DNA from 3 places in the Roseovarius sp. THAF8 genome. Region 2 is predicted to be linked to each of the others. Evidence: riboswitches for the same ligand, from Rfam matches in the RefSeq annotation. Region 2 holds a riboswitch; each other region holds the start of a gene.
The links. A riboswitch is a leader RNA that binds a small molecule or an ion and turns the genes downstream of it on or off. The one in region 2 is predicted to bind cobalamin.
Positions count from the first base shown of each region.

Region 1: linked by a shared signal. The riboswitch ahead of FIU85_RS06150 (aromatic ring-hydroxylating dioxygenase subunit alpha) and the one ahead of FIU85_RS14715 (TonB-dependent siderophore receptor) in region 2 are both predicted to bind cobalamin.
Region 3: linked by a shared signal. The riboswitch ahead of FIU85_RS04550 (hypothetical protein) and the one ahead of FIU85_RS14715 (TonB-dependent siderophore receptor) in region 2 are both predicted to bind cobalamin.

Region 1 covers NZ_CP045410.1:1,268,886-1,273,109, forward strand. The annotation lists gene nrdE (class 1b ribonucleoside-diphosphate reductase subunit alpha) at 1-365, opposite strand, end outside; gene nrdI (class Ib ribonucleoside-diphosphate reductase assembly flavoprotein NrdI) at 347-763, opposite strand; gene nrdH (glutaredoxin-like protein NrdH) at 768-989, opposite strand; cobalamin riboswitch at 1,091-1,284, opposite strand; cobalamin riboswitch at 1,411-1,618, shown strand; gene FIU85_RS06150 (aromatic ring-hydroxylating dioxygenase subunit alpha) at 1,733-2,962, shown strand; gene FIU85_RS06155 (hybrid-cluster NAD(P)-dependent oxidoreductase) at 2,967-4,043, shown strand.
Region 2 covers NZ_CP045410.1:3,002,330-3,006,553, reverse strand. The annotation lists one part of gene FIU85_RS14720 (IS3 family transposase) at 1-212, opposite strand, end outside; one part of gene FIU85_RS14720 (IS3 family transposase) at 212-464, opposite strand; cobalamin riboswitch at 950-1,161, shown strand; gene FIU85_RS14715 (TonB-dependent siderophore receptor) at 1,286-3,229, shown strand; gene FIU85_RS14710 (ABC transporter substrate-binding protein) at 3,231-4,085, shown strand; gene FIU85_RS14705 (iron ABC transporter permease) at 4,082-4,224, shown strand, end outside.
Region 3 covers NZ_CP045410.1:929,347-933,570, forward strand. The annotation lists gene FIU85_RS04545 (Mrp/NBP35 family ATP-binding protein) at 1-1,019, opposite strand, end outside; gene FIU85_RS04550 (hypothetical protein) at 1,547-1,819, opposite strand; cobalamin riboswitch at 1,921-2,110, opposite strand; gene FIU85_RS04555 (GNAT family N-acetyltransferase) at 2,188-2,469, opposite strand; gene FIU85_RS04560 (YebC/PmpR family DNA-binding transcriptional regulator) at 2,616-3,365, opposite strand; gene FIU85_RS04565 (lytic transglycosylase domain-containing protein) at 3,578-4,063, opposite strand.

The DNA of each region.
Region 1 (4,224 bases), 1.7 Mb from region 2:
TACCGTTCCAGGTAACGCTGCCCGTCCCAGGTTTTCAGCGTGTAGGAGGTGTAATACTTGAACGCCCCCAGAAAGCTGGGGAAGCGGAACTTCTTTCCATAGGCCGCGTCCCAGATCCGGCGCTGGAAGTTCTTCGAGTACTGGTCCAGCACCTCGGGCTCGTAATAGCCTTCGTCGACAAGGTAGCCCAGCTTTTCGTCCAGCGAGTGGAAGAACACTGTGTTCTGGTTGACGTGCTGCAAAAAGAACTGCCGCGCCGCCATCCGGTCGGCCTCGAACTGGATGCGGCCCTGATCGTCGTAAAGGTTCAGCATCGCGTTCAGCGCGTGATAGTCGAGGTCGGCGGTCAGGCTGGCGTCAAGCATGTCTCTCTCCAGAATATGTCGAGCCCGGCGCGCACGCGGGCGATGTCGGTGTCGGTGCCGGCCAGTTCGAACCGATAGAGCACGGGCACGCTGCATTTGGCGGCGATCACGTCGCCGGCCATGGCGAAGGTCTTGCCGAAATTGCGATTGCCGCTGGCGATGACCCCGCGCAGCAGGGCGCGGGCGGCGGGATCATTCAGCAGGCGGATCACCTGCTTTGGGACTGCGCCCTTGCCATGCCCATCGGCATAGGTCGGGCAGATCAGAACGAAAGGCGCGGTGATCTGCGGGACAGGATCGCTCGCGACACGCGGCAGCCGCCGTGCCGGCAGGTCCAGCTTTTCGACGAAGCGCCGCGTGTTGCCGGACCCGCTCGAGAAATAGACCAGCCCCGCCATGCGCTCAGCAGAGCCGGCCGATCATGTCGGGACGGAACCCGGCCCAGTGATCGTCTCCGGCGACGACGACAGGCACCTGCCGGTAGCCCAGGTCCTGTACATGCTCCATCGCGGCGGTGTCCTCGGTCAGGTCGACGATGTCATAGGCGAGGCCACGGGCGTCCAGCGCTCGGGTCGTTGCGGTGCACTGCACGCAGGCAGGTTTGGAATAGACGGTGATGCTCATGGTGCTCTGTCCCTTGTTTTGGTTTGCGAATGGCGGGACAGGACACGGGAACAGCAGGCCACCAGGGCCCCTGACACGCGCCCGGGCCCTCCGCCCGCGGTCGTCGTTCACTGCGCCTTGGCAGGTCTCCTGGCTCGCGGCTCTTGCGCCTTGGTCCGCCTTCCCGGTGTTGCCTCACCAGTGGTTCCGGACCTTGGCTTGCCGCTTACAGTTGCGGGGGCAGCGCCGGTGTCGCACCGGCTTCCCTTTTCACCCACAACGTTGAGTCGCGGGCACCAAAGCAACACCATATTGGGTTCTGGCACACGAAACTGTCAATATATAGTTTGCCTTGCTGCAGCGATTTTTGTCCCATCGTGCAGGATGTCTGATTCACTTCAGCGAGTGTCGCAATTCTCATATTGCGCCGCCCGGCCTGTGATAATCGGGGAAGTTGCAAGGTGCCGCCTGCGGGCGGAGAATTGGGAAGCCGGTGAAATCCCGGCACTGCCCCCGCAACGGTAACGGTGTTGCAACGGGCGCGGTCACGACCACTGGGGAAGAGGAGCCCCGGGAAGGTTTCGCGCCACGAGGTCCCGCACAAGGGCCGCACCGGAGTCCGGAAACCAGCCTTGCAATGACGTCAAACCGCGGGTGGCGGTGCGGGCGCTGCTTCGGGTCCGGCTCCTCGCTTGCCGCACCTGCGGACCGCGCGTGCCGACCTCCTGCCCGAATTCGCCGCGGGGCGCGGCAGGAGGCCAAGGATGAACACCCAACCGATCAGCGATCTGCTGGCGCGGCGTCGGCCGGGCCATGCGCTGGAGCAGGCATTCTATACCGATGCGGACGTGTTCCGCGCGGACATGGAAAACATCTTCTACCGCGACTGGCTCTTTGCCGTGCCGGCCTGCGAACTGCCCAAGCCGGGCAGCTTCGTGACCCACCGCGTCGGCGACTATGGCGTCGTCATCGTGCGCAGCGCCGATGGCGAGATCCGCGCCTTCCACAATTCCTGCCGCCACCGCGGCTCGGTTCTGTGCAAGGTGGCCAAGGGCAACGCGCCCAAGCTGGTCTGCCCCTATCACCAATGGACCTACGAACTGGACGGGCGGCTGCTGTGGGCGCGGGAAATGGGGCCTGACTTCGACCCCACCAAGCACGGGCTGAAGCCGGTGCATTGCCGTATCCTCAGCGGGCTGGTCTATATCTGCCTGGCCGACGATGCCCCCGATTTCGACGCCTTCGCCGAACTGGCGCAGCCCTACCTGCAGGTGCATGACCTGACGAATGCCAAGCTCGCCTTCGAGACCTCGATCGTCGAGCACGGCAACTGGAAACTGGTGTGGGAGAACAACCGCGAGTGCTATCACTGCGGCGGCAACCATCCGGGCCTCTGCCGCTCCTTCACCGACGACCCCACCGTCACCGGCATCGAGGAAGGCGTCACCCCGCCCCATCTTCAGGCGCATTTCGACCGGCTGGAGGCACAGGGCGTCCCGTCGCAGTTCCGCATGTCGGACGACATGCAATACCGCCTCGCGCGGATGCCGCTGCTGCCCGGCGCCAAGAGCTTTACCATGGACCTCAAGCCCGCCGTGTCGAAATGGCTGGGCCGGGTCAGCGATGACACGGCGGGCACGCTGCTGAAATACCATTACCCCACGACCTGGAACCATTTCCTGCCGGATCACTCCATCGTCTTCCGCGTCACGCCCCTGACGCCGATGACGACCGAGGTCACCACCAAGTGGCTGGTGCACAAGGACGCGGTCGAGGGCGTGGATTACGACGTCACGCGCCTGTCCGAGGTCTGGGTCGCCACCAATGACGAGGACCGCCGCGTGGTCGAGGACAACCAGCTTGGCATCCTGTCCCCGGCCTACGAACCCGGCCCCTATTCCCCGATCCACGAAACGGGCGTGATCGGCTTCGTCGAGTGGTACTGCAACACGATGCGCCAGCGGCTGGACCCTGTCGCGATGGCGGCGGAGTGATCCGATGAACGATCTGTCCCACGTTCCCGCCCGCGCGATCTGGTCGGATGACGAGATGCTGGAATGCGTCTCGGTCATTCCCGAGCGACCGAACACCGCGACCTTTACCTTTCGCGCGCCGTCGGGGGCGCTGTTCGACTATCGCCCCGGCCAGTTCCTGACGCTGGAAATCCCCGCGCCGGGCGGCACCGTGCGCCGGACCTACACGATATCGTCCTCGCCGTCGCGGCCGCGGTCGATCTCGGTCACGGTCAAGGCGCAGGCCGAAAGCGTGGGCACGCGCTGGATGCTCGACAACCTCGTGCCCGGCGTTCGGATCAGGGCCTTGGGGCCTTCGGGCCTTTTCACCCATCTCGATCACCCCGCCGAGAAGTACCTGTTCATCTCGGCCGGCTCCGGCATCACGCCGATGATGTCGATGACGACATGGATGTTCGACCTGGGAACCGAACCCGACATCGTCTTCATCAACTGCGCCCGGCGCCCCGGCGAGATCATCTTTCGCGAACGGCTGGAACACATGTCCAGCCGCGTGCCGGGCATCGACCTGCACTGGGTGGTCGAAACCCCTGACCGCTATGCGCCCTGGACCGGCTATCGCGGCACGTTCAACCAGTTGATGCTGGGGCTGATGGCGCAGGATTACCTCGAACGCGAAGTCTTCTGCTGCGGGCCCGAGCCCTTCATGCAGGCAGTGCGCGAGGCGCTTCAAGGTCTCGGCTTCGACATGGCGCATTACCACCAGGAAAGCTTCCACGCACCGGCGGCGACCGAGGCCGAGATCCCCGAGATCGACGATGTCGTCCCCGACCAGGCCGCACAGGCCGAGATCGAGTTCGCCCTCTCCGGCGTCAGCGCGAATGTCTCGGAGACAGACACCATCCTGTCGGCGGCGCGGGCCAACGGGCTGAACATCCCGTCGGGCTGCACCTTCGGCGTGTGCGGCACCTGCAAGGTCCGCAAAAGCGCGGGCGAGGTCCACATGGTGCATAACGGTGGCATCTCGGAAGACGATATCGCCGAGGGTTATATTCTCGCCTGCTGTTCGCACCCCATCGGCAAGGTGTCGGTGGACGTGTGAACGCAATGATGAACCGGCCGCTGCCTCGGGCAGCGGCCACCTCCTGCCGGCGGCGGCCTTGAACTTCCGCCGGTTCTGGAGACACCAAGGCCCGCTCGCCGACATCCTCTCCCGCTAAATCACGCCAGTTTGTTCCCAACGCGCTGACGGGTTACGCCATTTCCAGGCGCTCACCTGTCAG
Region 2 (4,224 bases):
GGTCCCGTTCAACAGCTCAAAGGCCGTTCGAATGTGGGCAAGATGGATCATGTCCTGCTGCTGGCGATGACAGGCAGGGCGGTCCCGCCAAGCGAAGAACCCGCTCTGGCTGACACCGAGAACATGACACATTCGCCGGATCGGGAAGCTGGCCTTCTCCGCCTCTATGAAAGCGAAGCTCATCGACTTGCGTCTTTCGCGAAGAAGGCTGCGGCCTTTTTTAAGATGTCGCGCTCCTGCTTCAGAACCGCGTTCTCGCGTCGCAACCGCTTCAGCTCCGCGTGCAGATCGACCGATGCCTCGACCGGCCCACCAGCGTCCCGCTCGCGACTGAGCCATCGCGTCAGTGTCGAAAGCCCGATCCCCAGATCCTCCGCGACCTCCCGTCGCGTCCGGCCGCTGGTCAGCGCCAGCCGCACCGCTTCACGCCGGAACTCCGGCGTCGGTCTGTTTCCGTTTCCCATAGAACACCTCCTGGTTCCTCAGTTGGTGCTCTCCACTTTTCCAGGGCAAGTCCACATTCAATCCTTCCTAATCTAGACCAAGCGTCATGGACAAGACCGCGGCTCAATCAAATCCGTCAGGGTGTTTCCTACGAACCCGCCCGTATGGCCGCCTCCACGGTGAGACAGGGGGGCACCAGCACCCGCGACGAACATTCCGATTTCGCCGATCACGACGTTACCACAGTGGGCATGACCGGAGCCTCTCTAGATCTGAGCCATTTGGTTTCGGACAATGGTCCATAGCATGGCGGTGTCGGACGACGCGGAAACGACCGTGCCGGTTCTTCGATCAGGCTGAGCGGTCCGCCACCCGAATGAGAAGCTCGGGATCGACGGCTTTGCCATGTGAAACGTGAATGGGCCCGGGCTTCAGTGTACCACCCGGCTGCGGATGAAACCTTCCAGCCTTCGATTTTTATCTTTTCTCAGACCATTTCATCCATTAACCATCGACTCACTTCGGTTCCCGGCGGTTTTCCGGCGGGATAATAGGGAATGCGGTGCGACGCGTCTGGCGTCCAATCCGCAACTGCCCCCGCAACTGTAGGCGGAGAGCGAAGCCGGACCATGTCACTGTCATGCGGCGCATGATGGGAAGACCCGGCCAAGCATTGACCCGCAAGTCAGGAGACCTGCCGAGGTGATCACCCTGTCCGAACGCGGGGCGCGTTTCGACAACGGACTTTCCGTAGCGGTGACGATATCACCGTCTGCGGAGTCACCCCTCCAAAGGCACAAACAAAAGCCATCGCGTCACGCGAGATCCGGAGGGACACGCCATGTCACGCTCATTCAAAGCCGCGCTTGCGGCATCCACCGCCCTTTTCACCCAGCCCGCCATTGCGCAGGACACGCCATATGACCTCGGAACGATCTTCGTGTCCGGCGGTCTGACCCCGATTGAAGGCAGCGCCTACGGCCGTGCCGGTACTGTCCTGACCGAAGAGGATATCGAGGATCGCGGGTCACGATATGCGGTCGACATCATCCGCTCGCTGCCCGGTGTTTCCGTCTCGCGGACCGGCCCCGCCGGCGGCCTGACCCAGGTCCGGATGCGCGGCCACGAAGGCAACCACACGCTGGTCATCATCGACGGCGTGGAAGTGGCCTCGCCCAGCCAGGGCGAGTACGATTTCAGCGGTCTTCTCAGCGCCGACATCGAGCGCATCGAGGTCCTGCGCGGGCCGCAATCCTCACTTTACGGCTCGAACGCCATCGGCGGTGTGATCTCGATCACCACCAAGCGCGCGACCGAGCCGGGCTTCAGCGGGCAAGCCGGGTTCGAGATCGGCACCGACGAGACGACGCAAGTCAGCCTGGCCTTGCGGCAGCGCACCGAAAAACTTGCTCTGAGCTTTTCCGCGACGCGCCGGGAGACCGGCGGCTATGACGTGTCGGGCCTGAATGGCGAGGATGACGGTGATCTCAACGAGACCTACAACCTCAACGTCCATTATTACGCGACCGAAAACCTGACCTTCGGCGGCACGCTACGGCACGTGAAAAGCGACTCGGACTCCGACGGCCAGATCTACACCGCGCTTACACCTGCCGGACAGATCCTCGTTGATGACTTTTCCGGGTCCGATACGGCCGAGACCTTCGGCTCCATCTACGCCCAGCTCGACACGTTCGGCGGTCGTTTCAGAAACCGCCTTGATCTGTCTTTTGCAGACATCCAGACCGATCGTTTCAACGGCACCGGCGCACAGTCGGGCGACACCACAGAGACACGCCAGAAAATCAGCTACAAGGGCAGCGTCGCGCTGGATGGCGGCGCGGTCGATACCGCCCGCCACATCCTGACCCTCGGCGCCGAGTGGGAGCGGGAGACGTTCGTCAACAACAACCCCGCCTTCGTCTTCGCACCCAGCCAGCTGATCAAACAGACGCGCGAGCAGACCGCCCTCGTGGCGGAATACCAGGGCAACCTGACCGACAGTCTTGATGTGCAGGCCAGCGTCCGGCATGATTTCAACGACGAGTTCGAGGATTTTACGACCTACGCTGTCGGTGTGTCGTACATGCTGCCCAGTCAGACCACGCGACTTCACGCCTCTTACGGCACAGGCGTCCAGAACCCGACCATGTTCGAACAATTCGGTTTTTCCAACAACTTCATTGGCAACCCGAACCTGGAACCCGAGCAGAGCGAAGGCTGGGATTTCGGTGTGGAACAACAATTCCTAGGCGGGCGCGGCCTGATTGACGTCACCTATTTCGATGACGAGCTGACCAACGAGATCTCGTCCACCGTCGATCCTGGCACCGGCAGCCTGACACCCTTCAACCAGGCCGGAAAAAGCGACCGCAGAGGCGTGGAAATCGGTGCGACCTGGCAGGTGAACGCGCGGCTGGACCTTGGGCTGAATTACACGTGGCTGGATGCCGAGAACCCCAACGGCAGCACCGAGGTACGCCGCCCGGAACACGAGGTGCTGTTGCAGCTTGGCTACGACTTCCCCGATGACCGCACGCGGTTCACCATGGACGTGCAGCACGTGGCGAACAATGTCGATCTGTTCTTCCCGCCCAGCTTCATATCGGTGCCCGTGACCCTGCCGGACTATACGCTTGTCAACGTCGGACTGCGGCACCAGCTGACAGATAGCGTCGAAATCTATGGCCGTATCGAGAACCTGACGGATGAAAAGTACCAGGAGGTTCTCGGCTACGAGACCCCCGGCCGCACGGCGTTCTTCGGCCTGACAGCCACTTTCTGAGATGACGGTGCGGCGTCTCTCCACGGCCCTTGCCGGACCGGCCCTCGCAGCTTTGCTGTGCGGCGCCAGCCCCGTTGCGGCCGAGGCGCCGCACCGCGTCGTTTCCATGAACCTTTGCACCGACCAGTTGGCGATGATGCTGGCGGCACCCGGTCAACTGCATTCGGTTACCTATATTGCCGCGGACGCCCGCTCCTCGGCTATGGCAGAGCAGGCAAAAGAGCACGTCATCAATCACGGCCTCGCCGAAGAGGTCTATCTGATGCAGCCTGACCTCGTCATCGCAGGCACCTATTCGGCCCGCGCCACAGTAGCGATGCTACGCCGGCTGGATATCCCGGTCGTCGTGTTCGATCCCGCCTCGTCGCTTGACGACGTGCGCGACCGGATCCTGCAAATGGGCGAGGTGCTGCACCGCGAGGATACGGCCCAGGCCATGGTGTCGGACTTCGACACGCGTCTGACCAACCTGCGGGCTGACGTGGCGCAGCGGCCCCGTGCGGTGCTTTACTACGCCAACGGCTACACCTCGGGGGAACGGACGCTGGCGGGCCAGATCCTGATCACGGCGGGTTTTGCGAACGCCGCGGCAGAGGCCGGGTACGGATCGGGCATGAAGATCCCGCTCGAGGTGCTGGCGGTCACCAACCCCGATCTGGTGATCACCTCGCAGCCCTATCCCGGCGAGTCCCGTGCAGAAGCGATCATGAACCACCCGGTGATCGAGACACTTCGCCGGACGGGCGAACGGGCCAGCATCACCGACCGCGACTGGGTCTGCGGCACACCCTACGTGCTGCGCGCCATCGAGGAGCTTGCCGCCGATCGCAAAGCCCTCTTCGGAGACGGGCAATGAGGGCGCTGTTCCTGTCGCTCCTGCTGGTGGTCGTCGCGCTATTCACCGCGTCGCTCTTGATCGGCCCCGCCGGTATCGGCATCAGGCAAAGCCTGTCGGCGCTTTTCTTGGGCGATGGCGGCCCCCTGACGCTGGTGAT
Region 3 (4,224 bases), 2.0 Mb from region 2:
ACCGCGCCGTCCTCCAGCGCCACGGGCCGCCCGGCATCGCCGCCAAGCCTTGTGTCGAGGTCGATGGGCAACGCCCCCAACAGCGGCAGGCCCAGCCTCTCGGCCTCGGCTGCCACGCCGCCATGGCCGAATATCGCCGCCTCGTACCCGCATTGCGGGCAGTGAAACATCGACATGTTCTCGATCAGCCCCAGCACCGGCGTCTTCAGCGTGTTGAACATGTCGATCGCTTTGCGCGCATCCAACAGCGCCACGTCCTGCGGTGTCGACACCACCAGCGCCCCCGTGGGCTGCGCCCTCTGGCACAGGGTCAGCTGCACGTCCCCAGTGCCCGGCGGCAGGTCGACCAGCAGCGCGTCCAGCTCGCCCCAGTCGACCTGGGCCATCATCTGCTGCAACGCCCCCATCAGCATCGGCCCCCGCCACACCACGGCGCGATCCTCCTCGATCATCAGGCCGATGGACATCATCTTGACGCCATGCGCCTCCAACGGCGTCAGGATCTTGCCGTCCGGGCTCTGGGCGCGTTCGGTCACGCCCATCATGCGCGGCTGGCTCGGCCCGTGGATATCGGCATCGAGCAATCCGACGCGCCGACCCGCCCGCGCTAGCGCCACCGCCAGGTTCGACGCCACGGTCGACTTGCCCACGCCACCCTTGCCCGACGCCACCGCGAGAATCGATTTCACCCCGCTCGGCCGGATCGACGCGCTGCCGCCCTCGGGATGCCGCCCGACCTTCAGCGTCGGCGCGGGCGCCTCGGGCGCCTCGGGCGCCTCTGCGGTCAGCGCGACCTGCGCCGATGTCACCCCCTCGACCGACAGCGCCGCACGCTCGGCGGCGGCCCGCAGCGGTTCCATCCGGCGGGCCATCTCGGGGCTGGGCGCCTCCAGCACGAATCGCACCTCGCCGCCTTCGAGTCGCATCGCGCGCACCATGTCGCGCGAAATCACCGTCCCGCCGTCCGGCAATTCCAGCCGGTCCAGCTCTCGGCGCACATTTTCGAGTATTTTCGTCATGCCCGGTCTCCATGCATCTGCGGCGTTGAAAGTGGCACTTCCAGAAGCAGGTGCAACCCCCGTTTCAACCCCGCCCAAAAAACTGGCAAAGCGGTGATTTCACACGTAAAAAATGATCCGATCTTCTATGCGCCAACTGCATAGCTGCGTTGCAGCAAAACGTATTGTGCATGCGCAGCATATCGCTATCTTTAACTCAACAGCGAACGGAAACGGTCACAGCGCCAAACGCTCGCGAAAACAATCAGGTGCCTCTCCTCCCGTTTGGTACCTGTTCGGGATACCGCCTCTCCTCCCTTGTGCGGTCCCGGCAAGACCTGGGTTCCCTTGGAACCCAAACCTGACGAACGGTCCCTTCCTCCTCCCTGGGGCCCGACGTAAAGAACGGCGGCGCCTCTCCTCCTCCCTGGCGTCGCCGTTTTTTCTTTTTTACCCCGACAGCGTTCACAAGGCCCTCGCCGCACCGCCCCCGCGCCGGCAAACAGCCAGCGACCCCGCCGGCACGCGGCAGGATCAAGGGCCTGGGATCAATGCACCACCCTTGCGGCCCGCCCGCGCCGGCCCCGCGTCATCGGCGCGGCGTGGCGCGCCTCCTCCAGCACGCGGGCAAACGCCCTGGCCGCCGCGCTGTCGGCATTCCGGACCGCGGGTTCGGCCAGCGCCTCGCGCACGACCCCCGCCGTGACGGCGCCGGGATAGCCAAAGACCCACTCCAGGAAACCCAGCCGCGCCACGGCCTCGGCCTCGGCGCCGGTGGCCCCGCTGCGCTCCAACCCGTTCATGATCGGTGTCAGGCTCATGCTTTCTGCTCTTCCTCCGGCCGCACCCCGGGCCGGACTGGGGCGAGGGAAGGCCGCGCGAGAACCGCTTTTCCGGTCCACCGCCCGCACCGCCCCCCGCGGTTCGACGTCGTCCCAAAGGCTGGTTTCCGGGCTTGGCGGGGGTGCGGATACGCGCGCCTTCCCGGGGCATGTCGCCCCAGTGGCCATCTGCGGTATCCCCCATCCTTACCGTTGCGGGGGCAGCGCCGGACTTGCACCGGCTTCCCAATTCTCCGCGACCTGCGCGGCACCTTCGGGACTCTCACTTTGCCGCCAAGCGGCCCCTGACGCAACCCGCGATTGCGACGTTGAAGCGCCGCGCGACGACACGCGCCACACCTTCAAGCTCAGGCCAGAACGTCCGCCCACTCCGGGTGCCGGCGAAACTGCGACGCGGCAAACGGGCAAAGCGGCGTGATCTTGCGCCCCGCCGCGCGGGCATCCTCCACCGCGCGGGTCACCAGCGCCAGCCCCACGCCCTTGCCGCGATACGCGTCCGGCACGCCGGTATGGTCGATGATCATGCCCGTGCGCCCCAGCTTGGAATAGGTCAGCTCCGCCTCCGGCCCGTCGTCGATCCGGGTGACATAGCGCCCCTTGCTCTCTCCGTCTTCGTGTTCGATCTGCATGTCTATACTCCCCTGGCTGCGCGCAGCATGCCGCAGCGCCGCAAAAAGGTCCACAACTCGGCACAGCGCAGGCTCCGCGCACGAAACCGCCTCGAACGCAAAACGGCGCCCCGCCGGGGCGCCGCCTCAAACCCACGCGGGCCGGATCACTCCGCCGCCAGCTGGTCCATCACCTCGTCGCTGGCCTCGAAATTCGTCGTGACATTCTGCACGTCGTCATCGTCTTCCAGCGCGTCGATCAGCTTCATCAGCTTTTGCATGCCTTCCAGGTCCAGTTCGGTGGTGGTCGTCGGACGCCAGGCCAGCTTGGTCTCCTCGCTTTCGCCCAGCTCCGCCTCCAGCGCGGTCGAGACATCGTTCAGGTCGGTATCGGCACACCAGATCACGTGCCCGTCCTCGCCCGATTCCACGTCCTCGGCCCCGGCCTCGATCGCGGCCATCATCACCGTGTCGCCATCGCCCGCATCCGAAGGGTAGGTCACCTGCCCCTTGCGCTCGAACATGAACCCGACAGAGCCGGTCTCGCCCAGGTTCCCGCCATGCTTGGTAAAGGTCGAGCGCACCGTGCTGGCGGTGCGATTGCGGTTGTCGGTCATCGCCTCGACGATCACCGCCACGCCGTTGGGCCCATAGCCCTCGTACCGGATTTCCTCGTAATCCTCGCCCTCGCCCGCGACCGATTTCTTGATCGCCCGGTCGATATTGTCGTTGGGCATCGACTGCGACTTGGCCTGCTTGACCGCCAGTCGCAGGCGCGGGTTCTTGTCGGGGTCCGGGTCGCCCATCTTGGCGGCGATGGTGATCTCTTTCGACAGCTTGGAAAAGAGCTTCGCCCGCTGGGCATCCTGACGGCCCTTGCGGTGCTGGATATTGGCCCATTTGGAATGGCCGGCCATGACGTGCCTCCGATGACATGCGTAAAGTTCACGCCTCTATAAATCAGGCGCAGGCCCCTGTGCAATCCCGCCAATCGCCCGCTCCGCGCCGCCGCGCTGGACCAGACCGGCGGCTATCTCTTGAAGGATGACAGGCGCGCCGCCCGGCCCCGGACCGCCCCCATGCCCGGCGTGTCATGTCGCGCGATCCGGGCCGCCCAGGCCGCGCCGCCTCAGCGGCAGTGCCGCGCGATCTCGCGCTCGCGCAAGCCGGTCTGAACCAGCAGACACTTGTCCCGCGCGGCATAGTAATAGCCCCGCGCGTACCACATCACCGCGTCGGGCTCGCTGCCGTCCGACACCAGCCATGCGCCGCGCAGGTACTTCACCGCGTATTTCAGGTTGGTTTCCGCATCCAGAAGGTCGCTCGGCGCGCCCTGAAACCCCATGCCCCGTGCGGTGGCGGGCAGGATCTGCATCATGCCGAAATAGGGCCCGTTGCGCGCCCCGGGCCGATAATCGCTCTCGCGCTGCACCACCCGGTGCACCAGCGACCGTGGCACCTCGTAGTCGTCGGCATACTGGTTGATCAGCGCCCGAAGCTGCGGCGTCTCGTTGGGATAAAGCGGCGGGCTGTGCGCGGCACGCGGCTCCGGCGCCTCCTTCGCACTGCATCCCGCAACCACGCAAACCAGCATGAAGGCCATCAAACGCCGCATCAGAGAATCCCTCGTTGTTTCGGGGTTTCTTCCCCAAGCCGGCATTTCAGGCAAGCTTCTTGGCATCCGACGCGCGAAAATCCGCCCGAAACCGCGCGCGCCCCGCAAGATTTCACACCGTGCATCTTGACGCAGGGGCAGCCTCAACCGATCTTCGCTGC